DNA from 2 places in the Sinorhizobium sojae CCBAU 05684 genome. Region 1 is predicted to be linked to the other one. Evidence: predicted binding sites of a transcription regulator. Region 1 holds the regulator's gene; the other holds the start of a gene.
What was found. Region 1 encodes LexA, which represses DNA repair genes until DNA is damaged. Its sites were predicted from a motif close to TGTTCNNNNTGTGTTCNG; they were not measured.

Region 1 (15,290 bases):
TGCCGGGCGGCGATTCCATGCAATAGCGAAACCCATCGCGGATCCGGGACATCGTCAGGGCATCCGCCCAGATCGGTATGCGCCGCCGGTTCTCGATGACGAAACCGCGCAGATCATCGATTCCGTGCAAGTGATCCGCGTGAGCGTGAGTGTAAAGCACCGCATCGATATGGCGCACATCGGCTGCAATCATCTGCGTGCGGAAATCCGGACCGGTGTCGATGACGACGGTGGTCTTGCCGCCGTCCGGCGCGACCTGCTCGACGAGCAGCGCAGCCCTCATGCGTCGGTTACGCGGGTTCGACGCATCGCAGGCGCCCCAATCACCGGTGATGCGCGGCACGCCCGGCGAAGAGCCGCAACCGAGAATGGTAAAGACCCGCCGGAACGCCATGTCAGAGCCTCGGCATCTTCGAGAATATCCGGAACGCGTTTTCGGTGGTGATGCCCTCGATCTCGGCCCGGCTGACGCCGATCGTCTCGGCCAGCACGTCCGCCGTATGCGCGACATAGGCCGGCTCGTTGCGCTTGCCGCGGAACGGCTTCGGCGCCAGATAGGGCGCATCCGTCTCCACGATCATCCGGTCGGGCGGAACGGTCTTGGCGATATCCCGCAGTTCCTGCGATTTGGGAAAGGTCAGAATGCCCGAGAAGGAAACGTAGCCGCCGAGTTCGATGCCGATGCGCGCCAGTTCCGGACCGGATGAAAAGCAGTGCAGGAGGAAGGGGAAAGTGCCCTTCCCCGCCTCCTCCGTCAGGATCGCCGCCATGTCTTCATCCGCCGAGCGGCTGTGGATGACGAGCGGCAGCCCGGTTTCGCGCGCTGCCTCGATGTGCCGGCGTAGGCCTTCCGCCTGCGCCTCGCGCGGCGCGTTGTCGTAGAAGTAATCGAGCCCGGCCTCGCCGATCGCCACCACTTTCGGATGTTTCGAAAGGCGAACGAGATCCTCGGCCGTGATATCCAGCTCTTCGTCGGCATTATGGGGATGAGTGCCGACCGAACAGAAGACGTTCGGATATTTTTCGGCAATCGCAAGGATCGTCTCGAAGCGCTTCACGCGGGTCGAGATCGTCACCATCTGGGTCACGCCGGCCTCACGGGCGCGTTCGATGATCGCGTCGCGTTCCGCTTCGAAATCGGGAAAGTCCAGATGGCAATGCGTGTCGATCAGCATTGATATGCTCTCGCTTACGCTTCCGGCGCCACATAGCGCGGGAAGACCGGCTTCGGTGCCTCGAGCGGCGTTCCGGACACGAGCCGCCCGGCCTCGCCGAGGCTGGCGAAATCCCGCTTTTCCGCCGGAATGGCGACGAGATCGAGCAGCTTGCCTGCCGATCCCGGCATGAAGGGCTGCAGCAGAATGGCAATCTGGCGCACGACCTCCGCCGTCACGTAGAGCACTGTCGCCATGCGCTCCGGATCGGTTTTCTTGAGCGCCCAGGGCTCCTGGCCCGCGAAATAGCGGTCCGTTTCGGAGACGACCGCGATGATGGCGGCGAGCGCGCGGTGGATGAGCTGCTTTCCCATCTCCTCGCGCGTGGTCTCGCCAAGCGCGTCGGCCGCCGCAAGCATGGCCTTGTCCTCGTCCGTCAGCGGCCCACAGGCGGGTATCTGGCCATCGCAGTTCTTCACGATCATCGAGAGCGAACGGCTGGCGAGATTGCCGATGCCGTTGGCGAGGTCGGAGTTGATACGCGTCGCTATCCCCTCCTCGCTGTAGCTGCCGTCCTGACCGAACGACACCTCGCGCAGGAAGAAGTAACGGATCTGGTCCAGGCCGAAATGCTCGACGAGGTTGAACGGATCAACCACGTTGCCGAGCGACTTCGACATCTTCTCGCCCTTGTTGAGCAGGAAGCCGTGCGCAAAGACCCGCTTCGGCAACGGCAGCCCGGCCGACATCAGAAAAGCCGGCCAGTAGACCGCGTGGAACCGGATGATGTCCTTGCCGATGACATGAATGTTCGCCGGCCAGAATTTCGCCCGCGGACCTTCGGGATCGGTGAGGTAGCCTGTGGCGGTCAGATAATTGGTCAGCGCATCCACCCAGACATACATCACATGGGCCGGATCGTTCGGCACCTTAATGCCCCAGTCGAACGTGGTGCGCGACACCGAAAGGTCCTTGAGCCCCGACTTGACGAAGGAGATTACTTCGTTGCGCCGCTCCGCAGGGCCGATGAAGTCCGGATTGTCCTCGTAGTGTTTCAGAAGCTTTTCCTGATAGGCGGAGAGGCGGAAGAAGTAGCTCTCCTCCTCCACCCACTCGACGGGTGTTCCCTGGGGGCCATAGCGAACGCCGTCGGCGCGCAGCTCCGTTTCATTCTCCTGGTAGTAGGCCTCGTCGCGGACCGAGTACCAGCCCGCATAGGAATCCTTGTAGATGTCGCCCGCCTCGCTCATTCGGGTCCAGATCGCCTGCGACGCCTCGTGATGCCGCTTTTCGGTCGTGCGGATGAAGTCGTCGTTGGACGCGTTGAGAAGGCGCGCCATGTTCTGGAACTCGGCCGAGTTGCGTTCGGCCAGCTCCTGCGGCGAAACCCCTTCCTTCTTCGCCGTCTGCTGCATCTTCTGGCCGTGTTCGTCCGTGCCGGTCAGGAAGAACACTTCGCGTCCGTCGAGCCGCTGGAACCGGGCAAGCGCATCCGTCGCGATCAACTCGTAGGCATGGCCGATATGCGGTTTACCGTTGGGATAGGAGATCGCGGTGGTGATGTAGAAGGGGGAGGTGTTTTTCATATCGGCTTCGATTGTCTCGGATCGGGAACTAAGGCTGCTATTAGCGCATCGCCCTTGGGTAGGGAACCGCCGCGCCAAGAAAAAGCCGATTGCCGCTGCCGCCGCAACCGGGCGGAAGTGGAGGTTCACCCCCTGCCTATAAGGCATCCTTCAGGTCGTCGAGAAGCGACAGGATCGTCTGCTTGCGATCGAGATTATAGGCGTCGCTCAGCGCCAGGCGTTCGGCGAATTCGCTTGAAAATCGTGCGAAACGTTCGGCCTTTTCGATGTCGCCGGCCAAAGCTGCGTCGCGGGCCGATTGCATGACTCGGCCCGTCAGCAGCGATGAGAAGAAATCGAAGATCGTCTCGCTGTCCTTCGCCGAGAGAATGTCGGCGAGCTTGTGCATCTGCTTGCGAACCGCAGGCCCCTGCCCTGCGAGAACGTCCTCGAAGGCGGCGGCAATGTCGAGGCCGCCGTAATTGATCAACTTCAGCGCCTCCGAAACGCTGCCGCCCGCCGCGGCGAGGATCTGCTCGCCGCTCGCGCCGGCAAGATCGAAACCGAGATGCGAAAGCGCCTGACGCATGGCCCCTGCATCGAGCGGCTTCAGCCGCAGCGGCAGGCAGCGCGAGCGGATCGTCGGCAGGAGTTTTCCCGGCGCGTGGGTCAGGACGAGGAACAACGACCGGCGCGGCGGCTCCTCCAATATCTTCAGGATGGCGTTGGCCGCATTGCGGTTGAGGTCGTCGGCCGGGTCGATGATGACGATCCGCCAGTTCCCCGTGCCCGACGTCTGGCCGAAGAATTTTCCGGCGCGCCGCACTTCGTCGACCGTGATCGCACCCTTGACCCTTCCGCTCTTTTCATCGACCGGACGGGTCAGGTGCAGGAGGTGATGGGAGGCTCCGGAGGCAAGCTGGCGGCTTACGATCGAACCGGGATCCGGGTCGCCAAGGCTGTCGGGCGCCTGGGTCGGCTCCGGATGGCAAAGCACGTGATTGGCGAAGCGGAAGGCGAGTGTCGCCTTGCCGATGCCCTCCGGCCCTTCGATGAGGATCGCATGATGCCCCTTGCCTGACTTATAGCTCTGCGCGAGGAAGGCTTCGGCCTCACCGTGGCCGAAGAGCCTGCTGTTTTCAGCCGGAGCAATCGCCCCGTCCAGCACCCCTGCACGTTCTGCCGTCATGTGGCCACTTCCGCGGCAGATGTGCGCGCCGCGTCCTCCTCCGGCAGCAGCGCCGCCACGAGGTCCAGCACGTCTGCCGCGATCACCTCCGGCGGGCGCGTCGCGTCCACGACCCGGCAGCGCTCCGGATCGGCCTCGGCAATATCGAGAAAGGCTCCACGCCGCTTCTCATGCGTCTCCATCTGCTCCTTTTCGAAGCGGTCCGGCCCCTCATCGGCGGCGCGGCGGAGCGCACGCTCGAGACCTACGGAGGCGGGAAGGTCGAAGATGATGGTGCGATCGGGAATGACGCCGTTGACGGCAATGCGCTCCAGCGTCTCGACGAAGCTCGACTCCAGGTTGCCGGTGATCCCCTGATAGACGCGCGAGGAATCCATGAAGCGGTCGCAAAGCACGATCGTTCCCCGCTCGAGCGCCGGCCGAATAACCTGTTCGACATGGTCGCTGCGCGCGGCGGCGAAGAGGATCGCCTCCATGCGCACGCCGAAGGGCTCCGCCGCCCCTGAAAGAAGCACGTGGCGAACCGCCTCTGCACCGGCGGACCCCCCGGGCTCGCGTGTCGTGAGCACGTCATAGCCGCGTGCGCTGAGCGAATCGGCAAGCAGGCGCATCTGGGTCGATTTGCCCGCCCCTTCTCCGCCTTCGAACGTTACGAACAAACCCTTTGTCAGCGACACATGCTCTTCCAGATCGGCGTATTCCTGCTTCCTGTTTAGCCGATTGGTCTGCCGGAAGAAACCGCCACGGCGTGCAATTGTCACAGCCAGAAGAACAGCAGTTCCTGCAGGGCGTCGAGCGCGCGGCTCGTCAGCGTGCCCGGCCCCACGGCATCGGCTGTGCGCACCGGAACTTCCTTGATGAGCCTTTCTCCGTTCCAGAGCTTGACGACGCCGACCTCCTGGCCTGCGGCCACCGGTGCGCTGAGCGGCCACCTATAGACGATGCGGGCGGTCAGCCGCTCCGGATTGTTGACCGGCAGCAGCACGTCCACCGGCCCGCCGGCGACAAGCGCGACACGGGAGGCCGTCCCACCATAGACGCTCGCTTCTCCGATCGCTTCGCCACCGGCAAAGATCCGCCGCTTCTCGAAGTTCGTCATTGCCCATTCGAGGACGCGGCGGCTCTCTTCGATTCTCTCCTTTTCGCTCTCAAGCCCGCCCATTGCGAGATAGACACGGCGATCGCCGCGCTGCATCGAAGCGGCGACCGAGAAGCCGAAACCTTCCGCAAATCCCGTCGCGAGCCCATCGACGCCGACATTGGCGGCGATCAGGGGGTTCTTGTTGCGCTGGAAGATGCCGTTCCACTCGAAATCAGGCTGGGAATAGAGGCGGTAGTAGCGCGGATGCGCCTCATGCAAATGCCGCGAGAGGGTGACGAGTTCCCGCATGGTGATCTTGTTTCCGGGATCCGGGAGTCCGGTCGCGTTCTTGAACGTCGCGACCGGCATGCCGAGCTCGCGAGCCCGCTCCGTCATCCGTTCGGCAAAGGCCGTCTCGCTGCCCGCCATTCCCTCGGCAAGGATAATGCAGGCGTCGTTCGCCAGTTGGACAATTGCACCTTGCATGAGATCCGCAACCGGAACCTCCGACTTGATCGCGGCAAACATGGTCGCGGTGCCGGAAGGCGCGCCGCCCGTGCGCCAGGCATGTTCCGAAACTTCGAAGGTCGTGTGCGGCGTCAGTTCACCTCTGTCCAAGGCCTCGAAGACCAGCTCCATCGTCATGAGCTTGGCAAGGGATGCCGGCGGCACGGGCTCGTTCTCGCCGCGCGCAAAAAGCACGGTGCCGGTCTCGGCATCAACCAGATAGATCTGCTTCGCCTTCGTGTTGAAGGCAGGCGCCTGCGCCGCCGCCTCCCCTGCGACGACCGCCGCAAGAACACCCACGATCGCCAGCCACATCATGCGCATGAGAAACTCCGGTTTCTTCACGGGCATAGCAGTGCGGCCACCCCTATTCAACCGGCGTCAATCGGGCAGAGCCCCCCGGTTCTGCCGCTTCGCATAGGCAAGAATGGACTCGGGCGTCAGCGGGTTCGGATCGGCCATGATCGCCTCGAATGGCGAAGCCCTGTCGCTGACCCGGACTTCGACATAGGCGGCGGCATAGGCCATGCTGCCGTCCGGAAGCGGGATCCACTCCGGGCGTTCGGAGGGGACCGGCCCGATCTCCGGCAGAATCATGAACTCGGCGAGCGCGGCTGAAGCCGGGGAAGCCGCAGCCGGTGCCGCGAGCGCGTTCATCGGCGTCGTTTCGCCAAGCGTCGGTTTCGCCGGAATCGTCAGGGTGCCAAGGTCCCGCGCCTGGTCGCGCAGCGGCTCGTTCGAAGCCACCATGACCCCCGTGGCGATCTGCCCTTCCGGCGCAACGCCCGGACTGCGATCGCCCTTGGTGACGTAGGACGCCATGAGATAGGGCATGTCGTTGCCCTCGAGCGGAGCCCGGCCGACATATTGCACGCGCACCTTGGCGCTTCCCTTGCGCTTGATATCGAGCAGGTCGGCGGTCTTGGAGGAAACATCGATGATCCGGCCATATTCATAGGGCCCGCGATCGTTCACACGCACGATGACCGATGTACCGTTCTCCAGATTGGTGACGCGAGCATAGCTCGGCAAAGGGAAGGTCGGGTGCGCCGCGGAAAGGTGATACTTGTCGTAGACCTCGCCATTCGCGGTCAACCGGCCATGAAAGGCCGAGCCGTACCAGGAAGCCATGCCGGTCTTGTTGTAACCCGGCTCCTCCTTCGGCTTATACCACTTGCCCTTGACCTGGTAGGCCTTGCCGACCTGGAAGCGCCCGCCGCCCTTCGGCATATTGCGCCCGGTCGCGACCCGTGGGCTCGCTTTGACGCCATAGACGGATTCGGCGAAATATTCCTTGCTCCTCGACTTGCTCTTCTTGACGCTGGACGTGGAGCCGCAGGCCGCCAGCGTAGCGCAAAGCAGTGGAATTGCAGCGAGGCGCAATCCCCTCGCAAGGCAGGCCGCATTTCTATGAGATATCATCTGTCCCACAAGGTCATTCGCAAATTCGTGGCAGAACGGTCCGCATGTCACCCCCGCGGATCTTTCGGCGTCCCGAAAAGGGACAATCGAGCAATGATGACAACATCAAGGCAAAAATACGAATTCTAGGTGAGATCGCGCCGGATTTTGCTCGTTATGGTTTACGAATGGTGAACGCGAGGCCGGTGGAATGTGGGTGCCGAGCAGCAGAGGTCCAAGAAATAATTCGTGCGGACGCCTCGCTTAAATCTTGCAACGAACCGCACTTCGCGCAATAACGCGCTGCCCGGATGGGTGGCCGAGCGGTTTAAGGCACCGGTCTTGAAAACCGGCGTAGGTGAGAGCCTACCGTGGGTTCGAATCCCACCCCATCCGCCACCTGAACCCGTCCGAACCAGAGCCCGCCGACGCAGTCGAACGGACTGGCGCGGGCTGTCGAATTCTTCTATATAGTTTGGGCCCGTGGGGTCGTAGCTCAGTTGGGAGAGCGCCGCAATCGCACTGCGGAGGTCGAGGGTTCGACTCCCTTCGACTCCACCATTCTTCCCTTTTGTCCGCCGCGCAGAAGCGCAACGGCCCTGATCAGGCCGCTCACGCAACAGGTGTTTACGCCGAGGCGCATCGCCCCAAGTCGTTTACCAGGATGGCTAAATGAGGATTTCGGCCATCGACGCTCCCTTGCCATCGCCAGCGAATTGAGGGACAGTTAAGGTCTGCAGTTTCGCATCTCGGCAACTCCCGCGAGTGGAGAAAAACATGCCCTCTAAAACTCTGATGGCGGTTGCAGCATTGGCGCTCCTGGCACTTTCGGGATGCGCCACGACCGGCGCTACGGGCAATACGACCTACACGCAATGGCACGGCCCCTACCCTGAGCCTGACTTCGACGTGCTCAGCCCCGGAGGTCTGCGTCTCGCCTATTGATCGGGCGCCACTTGAACGCCGTCGTCGCCGGACAGCCCAATGGCTCATCGGCGCCGGCACAGCGATGTCGGCCAAATATTCAGCCTGGCAAAGTTCACGGAATTTTAGGCACTTGCGGAACACAAATGGAACGGATAGTGTCTGTTCTTGATTTGTTTCGCGATTCTGGAGTGACGCGCCATGCTGACCCGCAAGCAACAGGAATTGCTTCTCTTCATTCATGAACGAATGAAGGAATCGGGAGTCCCGCCGTCCTTCGATGAAATGAAAGACGCGCTCGATCTTGCATCGAAGTCGGGCATCCACCGATTGATCACCGCGCTCGAGGAGCGCGGCTTCATTCGCCGGCTGCCCAATCGGGCCCGCGCGCTTGAAGTTATCAAGTTGCCGGAAGCTTATACGGCTCCGGCGCAGCCAAGGCGCGGCTTTTCGCCAAGCGTCATCGAGGGCAGTCTGGGCAAGACGCCTGCCGCGCCCAAGGCCGAGCCGCCGCCGGCCGAAACGGCATCGATTGCGGTTCCCGTCATGGGGCGGATCGCCGCCGGCGTTCCGATTTCAGCGATTCAGAACAATACGCACGAGGTTTCCGTACCGATCGACATGATCGGCAGCGGCGAACATTACGCCTTGGAGATCAAGGGCGACTCGATGATCGAGGCCGGCATCCTCGATGGCGACACCGTGATCATCCGCAACGCGAGCACGGCCAGCCCGGGCGATATCGTCGTGGCGCTGATCGACGATGAGGAAGCGACATTGAAGCGCTTCCGCCGGAAAGGTGCGTCGATTGCGCTCGAAGCGGCGAACCCGGCCTACGAGACCCGGATATTCGGACCGGACCGGGTGAAAATCCAGGGTAAACTCGTCGGGCTGATACGACGGTACCACTAGCGCATCGCCCCGAGATCGGCCCCGCTTTTCGGAAAGCACGAGCGCAGATTCAAAGAGCTAACAGTGTCCTTTGTGCGTCCTGAGGGACGCACAGCGCCGGAGATAATTTTGCGGTCGGACGAATTTTGGTTCGCACAATCGGCGCAAATTAACAGAGCGATACCGGCGGGTTCGGGGGCATTCCGCTCTTTGCTGCCGACCCTGTCCGGATTTCGATCGCTGCCCTGATGTGGGAAACTGCCGGGTACTGCATGTCGCCTTGAAATCGATCTCGATTTAAGGACAAATGCATGCAGCAATTCAAAATGCTACAGCCCGTTCGCGCCGCCGTCTCACTGTTTTTGCCGCGTTTTGGTGGGGCATCACCTATTCATCGGCAATCCGGCGGCTTCGCCAACGTCCTTCAAGAATGCGCCGAGACGAGGGGTGCGTTTTTCGGAAATTGCCTCTTGCGGTTCATCTCGAATGATTCTAAACGCTGGCCACGACTTGATATTTCTTGTCGGTGAGGCCTCGTGGCGGAGTGGTGACGCAGAGGACTGCAAATCCTTGTACCCCGGTTCAATTCCGGGCGAGGCCTCCAACAATTCCCCCCTGATGATCGTGATTTGATGGCGCCGATGAGCGCCGCCATGTTTTCACAAGTGGACTGAGAGCGTCCTCCTACAGAGTGTATGCTTTGCGGCGACGACCACTTGCCTAGCGCCCCGAAAATCGGAGCCGATCCTCGGAAAGCTCGATGCGCAGATTCAAAGAGTTCCAGCGACCTTTGCGCGTCTGAAAAGACGCGCGGCGCTGTAGCGGAACGTCGATTCCGTTTTGGCCGGACCAGCGACTGCTCCGGCGAAAACGGCTTCTATCTGTTTCGAGGGAGCATCCGCTTCCGAAACAACCGCCAGCCGTTAGAGCATTTTGCGGTCAGCTGAAATCATCTGACGCACCGGCAGCCTCTCGTGCCCGAGTGGCTCCTCACCGGGCGCTTGGTCGAACACAACCATACAGTCACGTTCTCAATAAATTCACCCACAAGGTTGGATTTTCCTTGATTTTCCTCCACTGACACTATTTCGTTACAAAACGGTCGCATTCCGAGGGGGAGGAAATGTTCGACGGCAAGATCTCCCTTTCCGACTGGCACCAATGCGCAGTCGGGCACCAGCGGTGTGTTTTCGAGCACGACCTATACCCGAACATTCTGATCAAGGTTCTCAGAACCAGGGGCAAGGGCGGCGAGCGCCAATCGACGCGGATGCTCCGCTTCTTCGATCGGTTCAAGCGGTTCGGCGCCTACCGCACTTTTCGACGCGAGGTCGACGAGTTCATTGAACAGGCCCGAAAGTTCACCCTGGCCGATACAGCCGATCTCCCCATCCCCGGAGTGCTGGGCTTCGTTCAGACCGAACACGGTCTCGGTCTCGTGGTCGAGAAGATCACTATGGCAGACGGACAGTTGGCCCCGACCTTGCGCGACCTGGCGCTGGCGGGGCGGTTGACGGCAAGGCACCTGGCGATGATCGAAGAGCTTTTCGATCGCTTTCGCAGGCTTCACATCGTGCTGATGGATTGCAATGCCGGCAACTTCGTCGTGACGGATCGCCGCGGTTTTGAGGAACTGCTGTGCATCGACGGGACCGGTGAAAAAAGCCCGTTGCGCATTTTCGCTCTCAGCAGCAGGGCCAACGACTTCCGACTGCGGCAAATGCGTGGGAAGCTGTTCTTAAATCTCGCCAGAGTATTGAACGATCCAGCGGCGCTACCAAACGAGGGACACGTCCACGCGGTACTAAAGCCGTATCTGCGGCCGAAGCGCAGTCGCCACCCACTCGAGGTCGTTCCGGACGCACTCGACGTTTCTTCACAGGCGAGCTAGCCCAAGTCGCATTCTACTCCCCGGATGATTTCTCGGCATTGCCGCGCCAGCGGGCCCACCACACGGCGAGCCTCCGGCGTGCGCGACGCACCACCGGTATGTCGTGCGACAGCACGAGCATCCCCAGCGGGACCATCCAGAAGCCAAGAATCGGCAGAAAGCCGAGAATACCGCCGGCGATGAGCAGCAGCCCCACCGTCACCCGCAGGGCCGGCGAGTCGGGCAGGCCGATGCGCCATTTTCCCAGGATCATCTCCCGTGTTTTCGGATCGATACCGAAATGCCTTTTTTTCTCGCCCTGCGCCATTGCTTCCTTCCTGCGACTTTCCCAGAATTGGTGCTTTCTCCACAGCCGAGCAAGCGGCGCTCTCGATTTTTTTTGAAAAATCGCTTGGCAAATCGAAAAAGCATTTGTATTAGCAGCCTCACTTCTGCGGCGCAGATGATCCCTGGTAGCTCAGCGGTAGAGCACTCGACTGTTAATCGATAGGTCGCCGGTTCGAATCCGGCCCGGGGAGCCAGTTTCGAAGAGCCATTCGCGGCGAAGGCCCGAATGGCTCTTTTCGTTTGTTTGCGCATCGGTGCGAAAATCGGACCCGATTTTCGGAAAGCACAATGCGTGGATTCAAAGATTTAGAGCGTCCTTTGCGCGTCCCGAAGGACGCTCGGCGCTGCAGGTCTCTCAGAGGTTCCGCATGCGTCTCGCATGGTTTTTCCTGGTTCTTGCCATTGCCACCGAAATCGCCGGCCTTACCGCGCTGAAGGCCGCCGGCGCCTATGTCGGCCACGCGGTCATGTATGGCTCGATCGCGCTCTCCTACGTGTTTCTCGCAAGGGCGGTGAAGACGATTCCCGTCGGCGTCGCCTACGCGATCTGGGAAGGCTCGGGCGTCGCCCTGATCACGCTCGTCTCCGTGCTTGTCTTCGATCACGTGCTGACCGGTCGCGAGATGCTCGGCCTCTCCATGGCCGTTGCCGGCATCCTTCTCGTCAATGCCGGCAAGGTGCAGGACGAGGAAGGCGAGCGATGAGCATGTCCAGTTTCTCCTTTGCCTTCGCCGTGCTGGCCGGCATTTTCGACGTGGCCGCCAATCTCGCCTCCACGAAGTCCAACGGCTTCAGCCACCGCGGCTGGGGGGCGATTTCGATTGTCCTCGTGCTCGCCGCCTTCGCGCTGCTCGCGGAGGCCGTCAAAGGCATGGAGCTGGCGATCGCCTATGCCGTGCTGGGCGCCACCGGCATATTCGGAACGGCGATCTCAGGACGCCTTCTCTTCGGTCAGAGATTGAAGCCGGTCGGATGGATCGGCCTCTGCCTGGTCTTCGGTGCGGTGCTGGTGCTTCACACCGCCTGACGCGACTGCCCTTTCGAAGGGGACTCCTCGTGCTTGGGCGCCGTGCTCCGCGGCGCCCGCCACGGTACAAGCCAGCTGAGAAGCGGAAAATAGACGCCATAGGGCAAAAACGTGAGCAGCTTCACCAAATATGTGAAGCGTTTGGGGAAGGTGATCTCGAAGCGCCCGGACTTCAACCCCTGCGAAATCCGAGCCGCCGCCGTCTCGGTGCTGACCAGTGCGGGTCGTGGGTAATCGCCCTTAGCCGAGCCGCGCGTGTCGACGAAGCCCGGACAAATCAATTGCAGGCGTATGCCGATTGGGTCGAGATCGAATTTGAGGCTCTCGGCCATATGGATGAGAGCCGCCTTGGTAGCGCCGTAGGCGGCGCTCATGGGCAACCCGCCATAGCCCGCAACGGAGGAGACGATGGCGATCTGCCCCTGTCCCCTCGCTTTCATGTGCTCGACAAGCGGCACAAGACAATTGACCACGCCCTGGAGGTTGACGGCGACGCTCTTGTCGAAGGCGTCGTGCTGAAGATCGTCGCCGCGCACCGGGATTGCGACCCCCGCATTGAGGATCGCAAGCGCCACCTGTCCATGCTCGTATTCGATCGCCGTGATCACCCGCTCCATGTCATCCGGATGGGTGACGTCCCCGTCGAGGACGATGATTTTCCCTGGCCCTTTTGCTTCGTGCTGCAAGGCCACCAGCTTGTCGTGGCTGCGCGACGTGACGACGACGGCATAGCCTTCCTCGACGAGTTGCAAGGCCAGGGCGCGCCCGATTCCCGAGCTCGCACCGGTGATCCAGGCCAGGCCGTCTTCCGGGCGGGCGGTAAAAGCAGTCGTCATCTCCTCCTCACATCCGTTGGGACTTTGCCTCTCCCGCAAAGCCCGACGTTCAACCAGGCCGACCGCTGCGACGGCCGCTGCACCTCCGCTTCCCGCCCATCATTTGACCGCGGAGACGATTTTTGCCTAGGACAAGAAAGCTGCGAAACGCTATTTCTTGTTTATTCAACAGCCTAGGCCGAAAAGACGCCAACATTTCGGCGAGCGTGGTCCCGCACGAAATGTTTATCGGCTTGCCGTCAACCGAGGTTAGTGCTTGGCTTGGGCTCGGCATTCGTTCCGTTCAGCGCGAGGTTTTTAAGATGCGTGTTCTTCCGTCCGTGCTCGAAGCAATCGGCAATACGCCGCTGATCCGGCTCAAGGCCGTTTCCGAAGCCACCGGCTGCAACATTCTCGGCAAGGCGGAGTTTCTCAACCCCGGGCAGTCGGTGAAGGACCGGGCAGCGCTCTGGATCGTCCGCGCCGCCGAAAAGGCCGGCACGCTCCGACCGGGCGGCGTGATCGTCGAGGGAACGGCCGGCAATACGGGCATCGGCCTTGCCGTGGTCGGAAGCGCCTTGGGCTATCGCACGGTCATCGTCATCCCCGAGACGCAGAGCCAGGAAAAGAAGGATGCGCTCCGCCTGATGGGCGCCGAACTGGTGGAAGTCCCGGCAGTGCCCTACAAGAACCCCAATAATTACGTGAAGATCTCCGGGCGGCTGGCGGAAGAACTCGCCAAGACCGAGCCGAACGGTGCCATCTGGGCGAACCAGTTCGACAATGTCGTCAACCGGCAGGCCCATGTCGACACGACCGCGCCGGAGATCTGGCGCGACACCGATGGCAAAGTTGACGGTTTCATCTGCGCCGTCGGCTCCGGCGGCACGATCGCCGGCGTGGCCGAGGGGCTGCGCGCCCGCAATCCCAACGTCAAGATCGGCATTGCCGATCCGGAAGGCGCCGCGCTCTACAACTATTATGCGCATGGCGAGCTGAAGGCGAGCGGCAGCTCGATCACAGAGGGCATAGGCCAGGGCCGCATCACCGCCAATCTCGAGGGTTTCACGCCGGATTTCGCCTACCAGATCCCCGATTCGGAAGCCGTGCCCTACGTCTTCGACCTGATCGAGAAGGAAGGCATCTGCGTCGGCGGTTCCACCGGTATCAATATTGCCGGTGCCGTGCGGCTGGCGCGGGAGCTCGGTCCCGGGCACACGATCGTGACGATCCTGTGCGATTATGGTAACCGCTATCAGTCGAAGCTCTTCAACCCCGACTTTCTCACCTCGAAGGGCCTGCCGGTGCCCGATTGGCTTGCGCGGCCTTCGAGCATCGCAGTGCCCTATGAAGCAGTCGAGTGATCGATGACCAGAAGCGTGACCGCCCTCTTCCGTGACGATTTCTATCTCTCGACCTGCGAAGCGCATGTCACGGGTATCCTGGAGGATGGCGGAATCGAACTGGACCAAACCTGCTTCTACGCAACCTCCGGCGGCCAACCCGGCGACACGGGTTTTTTCGAGCGCGGGGACGGAAGCCGCATTCCCATCGTCGACACACGGCATGGCGCCACCAAGGACACCATCGTGCACCTGCCCGGGGCCGGGCGGCCGCGCCCCGCCATCGGCGAAAAGCTCGTCCTGCACATCGACTGGCCGCGTCGCTATAGGCTGATGCGCATGCACACGGCCTGCCACCTGCTTTCCGTCGTATGCCCCTACCCGATCACCGGCGCGGCCGTCAGCGAGGAGGAAAGCCGCGTCGATTTCGACATGAGCGAACCGATCGACAAGAACCAAGTGACCGCGGCGCTGATGAAACTCGTCGACGAGAATCACCCCGTCTACGTGCAATGGATCACCGATGAGGAACTCGCCGCCAACCCGGCCATCGTCAAATCGAAGAATGTCCGACCTCCCGTCGGGCTCGGGCGCGTGAGCCTCGTCTGCATCGGAGAGAACTCCGCCATCGACAGCCAGCCCTGCGGCGGCACCCATGTGTCGGAGACCCAGGAGGTCGGCGCGATCCACATCGCAAAGATCGAAAAGAAGGGTAAGGAAAACCGGCGGTTTCGCATACGATTCGGAACGCCGGACGATCAATCTGCCGTCTGAAGCGCATTCGTGTTACGCGCTGCGGGCCTTTGATTTTCGTGCATGTCGCTGCCTCAAACTGCTGCACATTTTTTGAGGCACCAGGCGCCGCACGTGTGGAGTGACGAGATGAACGACAAGAACAACAAGAGCACCTTCGTTGTCTCCGCCGACTGGCTGGAGCAGCGCCTCGGCGATCCGAAGGTCAGGATCGTCGATGCCGCCTGGTACCTGCCGGCGCAGAACCGCGACCCGAAGGCGGAATATGCGGCGGCCCATATACCCGGCGCCGTCTTTTTCGACCAGGATGCGATCGCCGACCAAACGAGCGGGCTGCCCCACACCCTCCCCTCGCAGCAAGCCTTTGCCGAGGCCGTCGGCGCCATGGGCATTGGCGAAGACGACACGATCGTCGTCTATGA
Region 2 (15,290 bases), 760 kb from region 1:
ACCTTCCCGGTCGAGAAAGACTTGCAACGCCGCGACCTCCGCCCGGGACTTGCCGTGGACCGGGGCCGTCGGCGGCATAGGTTGCCTCAACGGGTCCTCATACTGCGGATCATAGGCGGCCTGGTCGCCTTCGATCAGCGAGGGCAGGCTGTTCGGAAGCTCCTCGCGCTCCACCGGTGCCGGCGTCACGTCACGGTAATCGGGGACGGTGCCGGTAAATTCGCCCGGCTCGGAGTAGTCGTATCCGCGGTCGGGCCGGTTGGAATAGACGTCGACGCCGTAGCCGCGGCGGCGGCGGACGCCATAGCCGTCATTCGGCACGACGGTCGCAACGATATTGCCCCAGTCGTCGATCAGCAGCGTGCGGCCGCGGCGATCGCGCACGACGTGCACTTCGTCCTCCCGGGGCATGTAGTCGAGAATGTCGCCCTCGGGCGTGACGAGCATAATCTCGCCGCGGTGCCAATAGCCGCCATAGCCTTCCTGCGCACGCGCCGGTGCAAGCCACACGGCCACAAGGCCGGCGGCGGCGAGAAGCGAAAGGCCGATGCGGGTCGTTGACGTCACGATAGAACCTGTTTTCATGCTGGCTGCCTCGCGGCGGTACATGGCGATTTCGACGTTAATGTGAAAAAAATGAATTCATCATGAACATTCCCTTAAAACCTAGTTAGGCGAGACCCTTCGCGAGCGCAACGGCCGATCGCCGCCACTCTCGACCGTCTTGAATTCAACGTTTTCCAGCGCGGGATGGTTCAAGCTGATGCGGCGAGCAAGGACTGGCCCAATTGAGCTATCCTGCCCTCGTCACAGCTGATTCTGAGGGCCAAGGGGATGGAAGTGCGGACGGGCGTGGGGGCAGGCGGCAATGCAGTCGAAACGGGCGAGGTCTATCTCCTGTTCGACCGCTCCTCGGCACTCGACATCGCTGCCTTCGTCGTTGCGGGCGTCGACCTCTCGCCGGGCGACGCAATTCCGTTCGACGGAGACCCGCGGATCGACCGCGCGCTGGCCGGCTTCTTCTTCACCTGCGGCCCCGACCATATCCGTCACCCGGAGCCGGTCGAGGGCCGTGGTGACGGCGCATGCTATCCGCTGCATGGCTCACTGCCCGGGACCCCGGTGGCAGGAACGGACATGGCTTCCGCCGGCAGCCATTGCACGGCGATTACGGAAGTCGCGCTTGCCTGCGGCGGCAGGGCGGCGATCGAGCGCTGCTGGCGGGTCGAGCGGGGTGGCCAGAGTGTGCTGCTCGAGGATCGCGTCGTCAATATCGGACCCACGGCCTTTGCGCCGATGATGATGTATCACATGAACATCGCCGGCCGTCTCCTCGGCGAGGAAACGCGGATCGAAAGCCCATCGGTCGAGGGCGGTTCGCTGGCCTGGCGCTTCGGCGAGGGGGAGCGCGCGCATTTCTGCCTGCCCGCCGTCGTCGGCGCCGACGCGTGGGCGGAGGTTTCGCTTTCCCCGCTGCCGGGGCTTGCAGGGCGCAGCCTCCACGTGCGGTTCCGGGCCGAGACGCTGCCCTTCCTGCAGATGTGGCGCTGCCAGCGCGGCAGTGCCGATGTGATCAGCATCGAGCCCGCGTCGCACCGGCTGGCGAAGCGGGCGGAGCTTTTTGCGGGCGGCGAACTCGACCTCCTGGAGCCTGGCGGCAGCCGCGACTATGCGCTCGCCTTCGCGATCTCCTGAAGCCGCTTGGCGATTGACGCCGAGGGGTGCCCGGCCTACACCAAGGCAAAGGACTCATGAGGAAACGCCATCATGGACATTCGCCAGATCAACGACGAATATTCGGTCGCGGGCCAGATCACGGTCGAGGACCTCGACGAGATCAAGGGGCTCGGCTTCAAGTCCATCGTCTGCCACCGTCCGGATTTCGAGGCGCCCGACCAGCCGACCTTCGATGCGATCGCCGCGCGCGCTGAGGAATTGGGGCTGGAAATCACCCATATCCCGATCGGCCCCATGGGGGTCACGGCAGACGCCGTCACCCGCATGGTCGACGCGCTCGACGAATTTCCGCGCCCGATGCTTGGCTACTGCCGCTCCGGCGCACGCTCCACCGCCGTCTACCAGCAGACGCTGCATATCCGAGGCTGACGACACGCCGACTCTCTCAACCCTTGCGGATTTCGGTGAGCGTGCGGGTCGGCGTGATTGCTTCCGGGTCGAGCTTGATCTCGATTATGGCCGGCTTGCCGCTGGCGCGGGCCCGGCGGAAGGCTTCGGCAAATTCCTCCGTCCGCTCCACCGTCTCGCCGTGCCCCCCATAGGCGCGGGCAAGCGCGGCAAAGTCCGGATTGGTGAGATCCGTGGCGCTGACGCGGCCGGGATATTCGCGCTCCTGGTGCATGCGGATCGTGCCGTAGATGCCGTTGTTGATGACGAGCACGATGATCGGCAGTCGGTAGCGGATCGCGGTCGCGAATTCCTGGCCGTGCATGAGGAAACAGCCGTCGCCCGCAAAGCAGATGACCTCGCGGTCGGGGTGGAGGTGCTGGGCTGCCACCGCCGCCGGCAGGCCGTAGCCCATTGAGCCGGAGGCGGGGGCCGCCTGGGTTCCGTAACGGCGGAAGCGATGGAAGCGGTGCAGCCAGGTGGCGTAGTTGCCAGCACCATTGGTGAAGATGGTGTCGGGGGCCGTATTGGCCTCGATCCAGTTCATGATTGGCCCCATCTGCACGTCGCCCGGTCCCGTCTCCGGCGGCGTCGACCAACGGAGATAGGCTGCGTGCATGGCCGCCGTGCGGGCGGACCAGGCGGGTTCTGCGGCAGGCTTTACGTTTTCAAGCGCGGCCACGAAATCGCGAGGGCTCGCGGCGATCGCGAGATCCGGACGATAGACGCGTCCGAGTTCGGAGGGATCGGGGTGCACATGGACCAGCCTCTGTTTCGGATAGGGCACATCGATCAGCGTATAGCTGGAGGAGGGCATCTCCGAGAAACGGCCGCCAACGAGCAGGACGAGATCGGCTTGCCGGATTTCCTCGGCGAGCGCCGGATTGATGCCGATACCGACATCGCCGGCATAGACCGGGTGCAGATGGTCAAACAGCATCTGGCGGCGGAAGGAGCAGCCGACGGGCAGATGCCAGCGCTCGGCGAAACGCTCGAATTCGGCGACGCTCCCGGCCGTCCAGCGCGTGCCGCCGAGAATGGCGATCGGCCGCTTCGCTTCCGAGATGAGCGCCTCGAGGCGGGCGATCTGAGCTGGTCCCGGATGGCTTTCGACCGGCTGGTAGGCGCGCGCGGCGGGGGCATCTGCGCTCTCGGTGAGCATGTCTTCCGGCAGGGTCAGCACGACCGGGCCGGGGCGGCCGGAGGTGGCGACGGCAAAGGCGCGGGTGACGAATTCCGGGATGCGCGCCGGGTCGTCGATCTCCCCCACCCATTTCGCGACCTCGGTGAAAGCGCGGCGATACTCGATTTCCTGGAATGCTTCGCGTTCGCGGGCATCGCGCTGCACCTGGCCGATAAACAGGATCATCGGAGTCGAATCCTGCCGGGCGACGTGCAGGCCGGCAGACGCGTTCGTCGCGCCGGGGCCTCGGGTGACCATGCAGATGCCGGGCTCGCCGGTCAGCCGGCCCCAGGCGTCAGCCATCATCGCGGCGCCGCCTTCCTGGCGACAGACGACGACGTCGATATCGGTGTCGTAAAGTGCGTCCAGAACTGCCAGATAGCTTTCACCCGGTACGCAGGAAACGCGCTTGACGCCGTTCGCCACCAGCGCCTCTACGACCAGTTGCCCTCCTGTTTTCATCCGAACACCTCCCAATGCTTTGTCACAATGTCCTGTCCGGCACCTCAGATTGCCGGCGTGACCGGCGGCGTGCCGGCGGTCTTCTGCACCTGTCGCTCGCGCCAGATGATATAGAGCCCGGAGCCGATGATGATAGCGATGCCGAGCCACTTCAGCGCATCCGGCAGATCGCCGAAGACAAGCCAGCCGAAGATCGTCGCCGACACGATTTCCAGATATTGCAACGGCGCGAGCACCGAGGCCGGTGCGGCGCGATAGGCATAGACGCCGAGCACGCCGGACACGGTGGCAGTGATCCCGACACCCAATAGATAGAACCAGGCGTGACCCTCCGGCCAGACGGGATCGAAGACGCTCGAGCCCGTACCCTCGCCGAATCCCAGCAGCACGAGGCAGAAAAGGCCGCCCCATATGCCGGCATGGAACTGCATCGACCAGGGATCCTCGTTCTGCGCGACCATGCGGGTGACCAGCAGGAAGACGGCGAGGGTGAAAGCCGCGACGATCGGCAGCAGCGCGATCGGGCCGACCTCCTGCATGCTCGGCTGGATGACGAGGATGGCGCCGAAGAAGCCGACGGCGCAGGCTGCGTAGCGCCTCCAGCCGATCGTCTCCTTCAGGAAGATGCTGCCGAGAATGGTGAGGATGATCGGTTCGACGAAAAAGATGGCGATGGCATCGGCCACTTCCATCACTTTCAGCGTCGTGATGAAGGAAAGCATGGTCAGCACCAGGAGACCGCCGCGCAAGGCATGCAGCGCACTTTTCTTCCAGGTGAGGTCGAGGAGCGTGCGCCGGACGAAGACGATTGGGAGAATGAAGACGACCTGGAGCAGGAAGCGCACGGCGGTGATCTCCGCCGACGGGACGGTGGCGATCGCCAGCTTGGCGAAAATGTCGATCACCGGCGAAATCAGCACCGAAAGAACCATCAGCGTCAAGCCGTAGGTGACGCGGTGATCGGGCGCAGGCCGGGAAAGAGTGATATCGGTCATGATCGTGCGCCTATCGGGGGATTCGCGCCCACCGCTTTTTGGCACCAGGCGGCAAAGTCTTGCGTCGCCTTTTCGCGGCCGATCTCGTTGAGCGTCTCGTGGCGCATGCCCTGGTGGATAACGACCGTGACGTCCGTCATGCCGCGCGCCTTCATGCGATCGCCAAGCCAGCAAATTGCCGCGCCGCCATCGGTCGAAGGATCCGCGGTGCCGCCGACGAGGTGAACGGGAAGGTGCGCGGACAGTTGCGCCAACCGGTCGGCGCGCGCTCCGGCGTAGACGAGTTTGAAGACGTCGATCCACAGCGACACGGTGGGATCGAAGCCGCAAAGCGGATCGGCGATATATTTCGCGACCTCTTCTTCGTCCCGCGACAGCCAATCGAAAGCAGTCTTCCGATTCGGGATGGCCTGAGCCCAGGCGCCGAAGGTGAGACGCGAAAGGAAGAGGCTCGGTACGTCCGAACCCTTCAGCATTCTCTCGATCCTGAGGATCGCCTGGGCCGCGCGGCCGGCAGGGCCCGGCCGGAAATTGGAGTTCCAGACGGCGAGCGCGTCATAGGATCGAGGATCCGTTTCGGCTGCATTGAGGGCGATTAGACCGCCCATGGAGTGGCCGAAGAGGATGACCGGCAGGCCGGGATGACGGGCGACGGCCATCTCGCGGACGGCGCGCAAGTCGGCAATGACCATTTCGGCGCCCCCCTTTGCTGCAAATGTCGCCAGCGGCGCGTCAGGTGCGCGGGTGTGGCCGTGTCCGCGATGGTCGTGGGCGTAGACATGGAAGCCGTGGGCGGCCATGGCCTCGGCAAAACGTGCGTAGCGTTGCGCATGTTCGGCGAGACCATGGCTGACGAGCAGAATGGCGGTCGGTTTGAGGGCAGGCCAGTGGCGCCAGGCGAGCAATGCGCCCGTCGGGCTTTGATGCGTATCTATCTGCCCGAACATGCGATCCCCCGAACAATTCCTCAAAGCCCGCAACACCGCCTCCGAACGGACAGAGCGCGAAATCCGCGCCGAGATATCAAATCGATTTGGCCGGCAAAGGCAATCGCCGCTTGTTGCTCGTTGCGCATGAGATCAGGAGAATTCCGAAGGTGTTCAGCAGGGGTTGCAATATTCCCGCTTTTGTTGTTCATTTGTTCTTGTTTTGTTTTCAACGGAGGCCATTATGGCAGTGCGGGAAATGGTGAGAGTAGCGCGGGTTGCCGCGCTTGTACTGGGCCTGGGACTTATGTCCCCGGTGGCGGCGCAGGAAGAAGCAGCGCCGGAGGGCGGCGTGGCGGCGGAGGCTGGCCGGACGCAATATGTCCTGGCGGTCAGCTGGCAGCCGGGTTTCTGCGAGACGCGACCGACGCGCAAGGAGTGCGTGGACCAGGCGGCCGAGCGGTTCGATGCGACGCATTTCTCGCTGCACGGTCTCTGGCCGCTCAGGAAAAGCTATTGCGGCGTCGAGGCAGAGCTGAAGACCCGCGATCGCAAGGGCGATTGGCTCGACCTGCCGAAACTCGCCATAGCGGACGAGACTGCCGCGCGCCTGCTCGTCGCCATGCCGGGCGTGAAATCCGGCCTCGACCGGCATCAATGGTTGCGCAGCGGCACCTGCCAGGCGGCGAATGCCGAGGATTATTTCGCGTTGCAGCTTCGCCTGCTCGACCAGTTGAACGATTCCGCCGTGCGAGCCCTCTTTGCCGACAGGATCGGCTCCGAGGTCGGCGAAGCCGAGATCAAGGCGGCATTCGACAGGAGCTTCGGAGCGGGTGCGGGAGAGCGGGTGCGGATGCGCTGCCAGACGGTTGCCGGACGCAGCGTGATCACGGGCCTCACCGTCGGGCTTACCGGCGATCTTTCGGGCAAGGCGGATCTCCAGGGCCTGATCCAGGCGGCCGGAACAACCGAGTTCAAATGCGCGAAGGGGATCGTGGACGCCGCCGGGCGAGCCTGATCCGAACGACACTCCGCGAGCGGGGATCGGCGTGGGCAAAGCCTTTGGCGGATTGCCCCGCCACCATATTTCGCCTACATAGCGGGCAAAATTCCCCTTCCGATGCGGAGCATGCTTTATGGCACGTCAATTCATCTATCACATGGCCGGGCTCAACAAGGCCTACGGCAACAAGAAGGTCCTGGAGAACATCCATCTGTCCTTCTACCCGGATGCCAAGATCGGCATCCTCGGCCCGAATGGGGCGGGTAAGTCGACCGTTCTCAGGATCATGGCCGGTCTCGACCATGAATATACCGGCGAGGCCTGGGTCGCGGAAGGCGCCACCGTCGGCTATCTGCCGCAGGAGCCGCAGCTCAACCCCGCAAAGACCGTGGTCGAGAACGTCATGGAAGGCGTTGCAGCCAAGAAGGCGATCCTCGACCGCTATAATGAGCTGATGATGAACTATTCCGACGAGACGGCGGAAGAGGGGGCGAAGCTCCAGGACATCATCGACAGCCAGAACCTCTGGGATCTCGACAGCCAGGTGGAAATGGCGATGGATGCGCTGCGCTGCCCGCCGAGCGACGCCGACGTCAACAACCTCTCGGGCGGTGAGAAGCGCCGCGTCGCGCTCTGCAAGCTGCTGCTCTCGCAACCGGACCTGCTGCTGCTCGACGAACCGACCAACCATCTCGACGCCGAGACGATCGCCTGGCTCGAAAAGCACCTGCGTGAATATCCGGGTGCCGTGCTGATGATCACGCACGACCGCTACTTCCTCGACAACGTCACCGGCTGGATCCTCGAGCTCGATCGCGGTCGCGGCATTCCCTATGAGGGCAACTATTCCGCCTATCTCGAAGCCAAGGGCAAGCGCATGTCGCAGGAGGGGCGCGAGGAGGCTACCCGACAGAAGGCGATCAGCCGCGAGCAGGAGTGGATCGCCTCGAGCCCGAAGGCCCGGCAGGCAAAGTCCAAGGCACGCATCCGCGCCTATGACGAGCTGGTCAAGGCGGCCGCCGATCGGCGCCCGGGCGACGCGCAGATCATCATTCCGGTCGGAGAGCGGCTCGGCCAGGTGGTCATCGAAGCGGACAATCTTTCCAAGGGCTATGGCGACCAACTGCTGATCGATGGGCTGAGCTTCAAGTTGCCGCCGGGCGGCATCGTCGGCGTCATCGGCCCGAACGGCGCCGGCAAGACGACGCTCTTCCGGATGATCACCGGCCAGGAACAGCCGGATGACGGCTCCTTCCGCATCGGCGACAGCGTGCAACTCGCCTATGTCGACCAGAGCCGCGATGCGCTCGACCCGAACAAGACCGTCTGGGAAGAGATCTCCGGCGGCAACGACGTCATCAAGCTTGGCAAGCACGAGGTCAATTCGCGCGCCTATTGCTCGTCCTTCAACTTCAAGGGCGGCGACCAGCAGCAGAAGCTCGGCACACTTTCCGGCGGCCAGCGCAACCGGGTGCACCTCGCCAAGATGCTGAAATCCGGCGGCAATGTCATCCTGCTCGACGAACCGACCAACGATCTCGACACCGAGACGCTGGCCGCGCTCGAGGATGCGCTCGAGAACTTCGCCGGCTGCGCGGTGATCATCAGCCACGACCGTATGTTCCTCGATCGCCTCGCGACCCACATCCTCGCCTTCGAGGGAGACAGCCATGTCGAGTGGTTCGAGGGTAACTTCGAGGACTATGAGAAGGACAAGATCCGCCGCCTCGGCCCCGATTCGGTCAACCCGACACGGGTGACCTATAAGCGCCTGACGCGGTAGGGCGTCGGCCCGGGATGTCCGGTGCCGGAACCCACATACCGGCCGCTTCGTTCGCGAGGCGGCGCGGTCGCTTGGGCCAGAGGGTAGGTTCCATTATTGTGATGGCTCGGAGAATGGGGACGGCGCCGAACGGCACGTCCGTTTCTCCGCCCTACGGCGCGTGCGTCCTTCAGGACGCAGACAGCACGCAGTAAGCATTTGAAGCTGCCTCGTGCTTCCGAAAATCGGGTCCGATTTTCAAGGCCGATGCGATAGGACTTGTGCGCCGGATTCCAAATGACAAGCACAGGAACGAGGTGCCGAGTCGAGTGCCGCGAGCCGGCAGCATTGACGGCGCGGATGCGCCGTGGCGGATTTCCGTGACGAGCGCGGGGGAAGGTCGACTGTCGGCCTGACTTTCCAACGACGTCCCTTTGCCTTCCTGCGCAAATTCGCTTGCGCACCATCTGCAATTCACATAAAGATATCTTTATGTGTTGATGGGGAATGCGATGGCTGATCGTGACACACTTGGCTTGGATGCACTGGTCGACGTCTTGAAGGCGGCGGGGGAACCGACGCGCATGCGCCTGTTGGCGCTGCTTGCCGCCAGCGATCTCACCGTAACCGACTTGACCGAAATTCTCGGCCAGTCGCAGCCCCGCATTTCGAGGCACCTGAAGCTCCTGGGCGAAGTCGCCCTGATCGATCGCTATCAGGAAGGCGCCTGGGCCTATTTCCGGTTGCGCCAGGAAGGTGGCCGCGTGGCGCTGGTGCGCGAGCTCTTAGCGGCGGCCGCTGCCGACGATGCCGTTCTCGCGCGCGATGCGATGCGGCTTGTGGCATTGAAGAAGGCGCGTGCGGAAAAGGCGCAGGCCTATTTCAGCCGCAATGCCGCCGAATGGGACGAATTGAGGCGCCTGCATGTGAGCGAAGGCGACGTCGAGGCGGCGCTGAAGGCGATGGTCGGCGACGAACCCGTCGACAGCCTGCTCGATCTCGGCACCGGCACCGGCCGTATCCTGCAGCTCTTCGAAGGCATCTACCGGCGCGGCATCGGCGTCGATGCCAGCCGCGACATGCTGGCGGTGGCCCGCTCCAACCTCGACAAGGCCGGCATCACCAAGGCGTCGATCCGCCATGGCGACATCTTCAATCTGCCGCTCGACGATCAAACCTTCGATCTCGTGACGATCCACCAGGTGCTGCATTACCTGGCGGAGCCGGAGGCGGCGATCGCGGAGGCCGCGCGCATGCTCATGCCCGGCGGCCGGCTCGTCATCATCGATTTTGCCCCGCATGGGCTCGAATATCTGCGCGACGAGCATGCGCATGCCCGCCTCGGCTTTTCACAACAGACGATGGCCGAGTGGCTGCAGCGGGCCGGTCTCGCGCCCGAGAAGACGACCGACCTTGCGCCCGAGGATGCCGATGAGGGGAAACTGACGGTCACCATCTGGCTGGCCCGCGACCAGCGCGTCGCCAGCAACATCGCGGATATGCCGCGCCAGCGTCTCCAGGCGGGGGGAGTTTGAGCATGGAAAGAACGTCGCTACATCCGAGCGAGCGCGGCAATATCAGGCTCTCGTTCGAATATTTCCCGCCGAAGAACGAGGAAATGGAAACGCAACTCTTCCAGACGGTGGCGGATCTAGCGTCCTTCGCCCCGGCCTTCCAGACCGTAACCTACGGCGCCGGCGGCTCGACCAAGGCCCGCTCGCTGACGACGGTCAGGCGCATGATCGGAGAGATGGGTTTCCGGAACACGGCCGCACATATGACCTGTGTCGGCGCGCCACGGTCCGAGGTCGACGCGGTCGTGGAAGAGTTTTTGGCCTGCGGTGTCCACCATTTCGTGGCGTTGAGGGGTGACCCGCAGGGAGGCGTCGGCAGCGCCTACCAGCCGTTTCCGGGCGGATACGAGAACGCTGCGGCGCTCGTCAAGGCACTGCGCGCGCGCGGCGATTTCGAGATTTCGGTGTCAGCCTATCCGGAAAAACACCCGGAAAGCCGCGACGCTGCGGCTGACATCGACATGTTGAAGCGCAAGGTCGACAACGGCGCGACACGGGCGATCACGCAATTCTTTTTCGACAACGACCATTTCGAACGCTACCTCGATCAGGTGCGGCGCGCGGGCATCGACGTCCCGATCGTCCCCGGCATCCTGCCGATCAACAATCTTTCACAGGTGATGAAATTCGCCGGGCTTTGCGGCTCCACGGTGCCGGATGCGATCACCTCGCGCCTTGCGCATCTCGATGACCAGCCTGCGGAGCGGTTCCGGGAGGCGAGCCATATCGCTGCCGAGCAGATCGTCGATCTCGTCCGGCGCGGCGTGCGCGACTTTCATATCTATACCATGAACCGCTCGCCCCTCGTCGCCGCCGTGTGTGAGCTCCTCGGTTATGTCCGTTCGCCGGTGAAGGCCGAGGAAAGGGCGGTCGACGAGTCGATCAAGACGGCCGCGGGAGCTCGGTGAACCGAGGTTTAGCGGCAGTCTGCACGCTCGATTTATGGAGATTGGCCAAGACGATTTGGGACCTCCAAATCGCTGTGCTGGCTGGCTGGCCCGGAAATCGGACCCGATTTTCGGAAAGCACGATGCGTAAGTTCAAAGAGTTTGCAGCGGCCTTTGCGCGTCCTAAAGCGCGTCGCGATCAAGCGTACTCCTGCGACGCGCTTTAGGCCGTTGGTTTTTATGCCTGTCGTTGTCCCAAACCGCTGCACAGTCTTGAGCGACATGCATAAGGACGTAAGGCGCTGTAGCCTCAAATCCTGACGTCCCACAGGAAAGATCTGATTTGCCCGGGCGCGTCGTCGTTTTCCGGCAGGCCGACGTCCCGGCGCATTCGATTTGACAGGTGGGAGACTTGATTCGTCATCTGGCGACGCCGCCAGGCGGCGCGGGCCAATGCATGTGCGGTCTTCCAGACGCCAAATTGCTGGCAGAGTTCGTCGACCGTGGCGGTCAGGGCATTCGCAACCGCGGATTGTGTATCGCGCATGATTTTCCGTCCCGGCGCAATATCGCAGCCAGGTCCTCTCGATGGTAAAAGACGCGCGGATGCGGCAGCAGAAGTCGCGAGACATCGCTCCGTCAGCCGGTCACGTCAGGTCAATTGGGAAAGATGCCGCTTTGCGGAAATCCAGGGATTACAAAGCCTTGGAGGCAAATCGGCTTCCGGTCGATTTATGATGCACCGACAGAAAAGCCGCTCCGCAAGAGAGGCGCACAAACATGACAACAGAATCCATTTCACGCCTCCTTCGATTGAAATTGCGAGCGTATGTATCTTACATCAGATTTGCCGATCGGCAAGTCATGCAATTGCGAATTGTACGGGCCACGGGAATCTGTGGCAGGGGTGCAACATCGTTCTACAGCGCTGTGCGGCCTGTCGGGGCGCTGTAGCGATGGCGCCGCCCGCCTGAAAACAAAAGCCCCAGAAAGCGAAAGCCCATGAACGCATCCTCGTCCATGGGCTTTGGTCTTGTTGCAACTCCAGGCCGGGTGCTCTCGGAGCGGCCTGCCTGCCAGTATTTGCTTCGGTCTCTATTTTCCCGGAAACTTAAGTCCCTCTTCCTTTTGGACTTTCAGCGGCCTTGCATCAGATGAAGAGCATAACGGCCACGAATGCGAACGCTGCACTGATCATAAGGACATTCAACGAATGTGTAAGTCCCATAGGATGATCCTCCCTGCGTTGACGGGTAAAACATAGGGCGAAAGAACGGCACTTCAAAGCGAAACTTGTGCTGCAGCGCGAAAAGCGGCGTGCCGGTCGCGCATATTCACAGCCTTAAGGTATTGGCGCGGCAGGCGAATTTCCAATGCCACATTTTTTTCATAATTACTGCGGGCGAGTTAATATGAACGGCTGTAACGACGCGTGAACAGGCCGGAGAGTGCCGTTTTCCGAATCTCATCAGGCCGGGCGACGCGGTCTCAGGATGCGTCCGTCGAGAACCGCAAGGCCGGCCGCGATCAGGGCCATGCCGGCGAAGTCGATCGGCTGCAGCCTTTCTCCAAGGAAAAGATAACCGAGCAAGATCGCGCTTGGCGGAACGAGCAGGGTCACCAGCGAGGTATTGGTGGCGCCCGCCTCGGCCATGATCCGGAAGAAGAGTATATAGGCATAGGCTGTGGAGACGAATGCAAGGCCGAGGATTGCTCCGATGGCTGTTACCGACGGCATCGGCAAGGTCCATGGCATGTCGGCAAAGGCGGCAACCGGCAGCATGAGGATCGTGGATGCCGTCAACTGTCCCGTTGCGGTGACGGTCGGCGCCAGATTGCGGAAACGCTTGCCGTAGGTGGCGGAAAAGCCGTAGCTCACCGCCGCCAGAACCGGCAGGACCAGCGCCCAGAGGGGAACGTCGCCCGCTCTGCCGAAGAGATCCGACAGGGCGTTCGGTCCGATGAGGACGATCGTTCCGGCAAGGCCGAGCAGGCAGCCATTGATCTTTGCGGCACTCAGCTTCTCGTCTTCAGTCGCCATATTGGCGATGAGCACCGTCCAGACAGGCGTCGTCGCGTTGAGGATGGCCGCGAGGCCGGCGCCGATATGCGTCTGGCCGAGAAAGATCAAGGCATGCGGGATGGCGTTGTTGATGAGCCCCATCACGAGGAATTCGCGCCAGCGCGCGGCGAGCGCCGGGTAGAGGCCGTAGCGGCCGCGAATATAGAGATACAATGCAAGAGCGGCAAGGGCGACACGCGCGAGCACGAGGGTGAAAGGCGGCACATGGAGGACAGCCACGCGGGCGAAAAAGAACGAGCCGCCCCAGATCAGGCCGAGCAGCATCAACAGCGCCCAGAGGCGAACGCTCATCTGCGTATTTCCGGTCCCGGCATATTGCATGCGCTGTCTGCCATCGATGGTCGGCGGAAGTGGGCAAATGCAGCGCATACCCGTTCCAGCAAATTAGACTTGTGCAAGCAGTAATGGAAGAAAGCGGGCGTTGCCACCCGCTTCTTGCAAGAATAGCAGTTCGCTACCGGCGATGTCAGAGAGCGTTCATCACAGCGGGTGTCGCCCAGCCGTCGGCCGGGAGCCCGCGTTTCAATTGCTCCTTCTGTAAGGCGGTGCGGGTGCCGGCCCCGAGAATACCGTCTATCTTGCCGACATCGTGGCCGAGCGCCTGCAGCTTCTCCTGCAGCGCCTTCATTTCCGCGTCGCTCAGCCCGGGTTCCGGATTTCCGGCCCGATAGGGCGGTGCACCGGCAAGGCGGGTGGCAAAATAGGCGGCCGACGTCGTGTAGATGAAGGACTGGTTCCACTCGAGATAGATATTGAAGTTCGGATAGGTCAGGAAGGCGACGCCTTTGTGGCCCTGCGGCAGCACCAGCGATGCCTCGAGCGCGCTGTTGGCGGTGTTGCCGTCGCGCGGAGTGACGCCAAGTGCGAACCAGTCGCCCGCCGTCATGCCCGACTGCAGCCCGGTTTTTTCCCAGGGAAGCCGATCGGGGACGGTCACTTCCTGGATCCAGGGCTGGCCCGCCTTGAAGCCGAGGCTCTGGATGAATTTCGCCGCCGTCAGAATTGCGTCCGGCGCGCTCTTCTTCAGGTCGACATGGCCGTCGCCGTCGCCGTCGACGCCGTAGGCGATAATGTCCTCCGGCAGCATCTGAACCTGGCCGATCTCGCCGGCCCAAGCGCCGTTCGTCGCTGCGGGATCGAGGTCGCCGTGCTGGACCATCTCGATCGCAGCGAGAAGCTGCGGCCGGAACATTTCCGGGCGGCGGCAGTCATGGGCAAGCGTCACCAGAGCGTTGCGGGTGTTGAAATCCCCCTGGACGGCGCCGAAGTCCGTTTCCATCGCCCAGAAGGCAGTGATGACCGGCGCCGGCACGCCGTACTCCTGTTCGGCGCGGGCGAAGACCTCGGCATATTCGCGCATTTTCTGAGCCCCGATATCGAGCCTCGATTTGCTGACCGTGCGCTTGGAAAATTCCATGAAGGTCTGCTTGAAGACGCCCTGGGCGCGGTCGCGGCTCAGCACCTTCTGGTCGATAGCGGCACCCGCAAGCGCGTGGTTGGCGGCCTCGGCGGGGATGCCGCGGGCGATCGCCTCGGCCTTTACGCCCTCCAGGAAGGTGCCGAGATCGCCGCCGCAGGCGACTGGCGCGGTGGTTTGCGCCAGTGTCGGGGTGCTGGCAAGTGCGAGCATTCCGAGGGAGAGAAGGGCCTTGCGCATTTTTTAATCCTTTTCCATGGCCGGTCGCTGCAGCACTTTGAACTGCTGCATGTCTCCTTAAATCGCGGTCGATTTTAGGAGACATGCAGTCGCGGCAACTGGCTGCGATCCTGTCCGTCGAGCAAATCCGTCGATGCTCTTCCAGAGCATTATGACCGAATGAAGAAATGCAGGGGCCGCGCGAGCGGATCCGAGTTGAATTGGAGGCTATCGCGCCTGCGAGACGGCGGCGACCCACTTCTGCCAGTTCCTGGTGGACCCGGCGAAGGTATTGATGTCCGTATGGCCGTCAATGCCCGGTATGATGCCGGTGCTGGTGTATTGCCAGAAGGCCCAGCGACGGTCGACGTAGATGTCCTTGGGGTGCTTCGCGACGGAACGTACCCAGAAATGATAGTCTTTGAAGACGCCGACCAGATTGTCGCGATGGAAATCGACCGAAGTATAGATGATCGGCCGCTTGCCGTAGTGGGCTTCCAGCCGGTCCATGAACCGCTTCATTTCGGAGCGCACCGTTTCGGGTGCCGGCCGATAGCGGCAGGTCTTCGATTCGCCGTTCCATTCGACGTCGAGCACCGGCGGCAGATAGACGGCGCTCTTCGGCACATTGTTGATGAACCAGTCGGCCTGCGCA

Region 2: a site for LexA is predicted at 5,904-5,921, ahead of SJ05684_RS10905 (ribonuclease T2). Genes of this name have one in related genera too.

What each region holds. Positions count from the first base shown of each region.
Region 1 is NZ_CP023067.1:1,442,806-1,458,095, reverse strand. Features, by position in the region: gene SJ05684_RS07285 (MBL fold metallo-hydrolase) at 1-394, opposite strand, end outside; gene SJ05684_RS07280 (TatD family hydrolase) at 396-1,175, opposite strand; gene metG (methionine--tRNA ligase) at 1,190-2,740, opposite strand; gene SJ05684_RS07270 (DNA polymerase III subunit delta') at 2,877-3,908, opposite strand; gene tmk (dTMP kinase) at 3,905-4,585, opposite strand; gene SJ05684_RS07260 (D-alanyl-D-alanine carboxypeptidase family protein) at 4,666-5,820, opposite strand; gene SJ05684_RS07255 (septal ring lytic transglycosylase RlpA family protein) at 5,878-6,918, opposite strand; tRNA gene SJ05684_RS07250 (tRNA-Ser) at 7,207-7,296, shown strand; tRNA gene SJ05684_RS07245 (tRNA-Ala) at 7,383-7,458, shown strand; gene SJ05684_RS29970 (hypothetical protein) at 7,675-7,842, shown strand; gene lexA (transcriptional repressor LexA) at 8,023-8,733, shown strand; tRNA gene SJ05684_RS07230 (tRNA-Cys) at 9,243-9,316, shown strand; gene SJ05684_RS07220 (YrbL family protein) at 9,836-10,603, shown strand; gene SJ05684_RS07215 (hypothetical protein) at 10,617-10,910, opposite strand; tRNA gene SJ05684_RS07210 (tRNA-Asn) at 11,050-11,124, shown strand; gene SJ05684_RS07205 (SMR family transporter) at 11,299-11,634, shown strand; gene SJ05684_RS07200 (SMR family transporter) at 11,631-11,957, shown strand; gene SJ05684_RS07195 (SDR family NAD(P)-dependent oxidoreductase) at 11,945-12,793, opposite strand; gene SJ05684_RS07190 (cysteine synthase A) at 13,096-14,136, shown strand; gene SJ05684_RS07185 (alanyl-tRNA editing protein) at 14,140-14,889, shown strand; gene sseA (3-mercaptopyruvate sulfurtransferase) at 14,998-15,290, shown strand, end outside.
Region 2 is NZ_CP023067.1:2,206,505-2,221,794, reverse strand. Features, by position in the region: gene SJ05684_RS10935 (L,D-transpeptidase family protein) at 1-609, opposite strand, end outside; gene SJ05684_RS10930 (DUF4432 family protein) at 835-1,695, shown strand; gene SJ05684_RS10925 (protein tyrosine phosphatase family protein) at 1,768-2,106, shown strand; gene SJ05684_RS10920 (thiamine pyrophosphate-binding protein) at 2,123-3,769, opposite strand; gene SJ05684_RS10915 (DMT family transporter) at 3,814-4,764, opposite strand; gene SJ05684_RS10910 (alpha/beta fold hydrolase) at 4,761-5,711, opposite strand; gene SJ05684_RS10905 (ribonuclease T2) at 5,935-6,708, shown strand; gene ettA (energy-dependent translational throttle protein EttA) at 6,827-8,476, shown strand; gene SJ05684_RS10895 (ArsR/SmtB family transcription factor) at 8,968-9,990, shown strand; gene metF (methylenetetrahydrofolate reductase [NAD(P)H]) at 9,993-10,937, shown strand; gene SJ05684_RS30385 (hypothetical protein) at 11,227-11,463, opposite strand; gene SJ05684_RS10880 (DMT family transporter) at 12,385-13,290, opposite strand; gene SJ05684_RS10875 (lytic murein transglycosylase) at 13,466-14,656, opposite strand; gene SJ05684_RS10870 (glycoside hydrolase family 25 protein) at 14,864-15,290, opposite strand, start outside.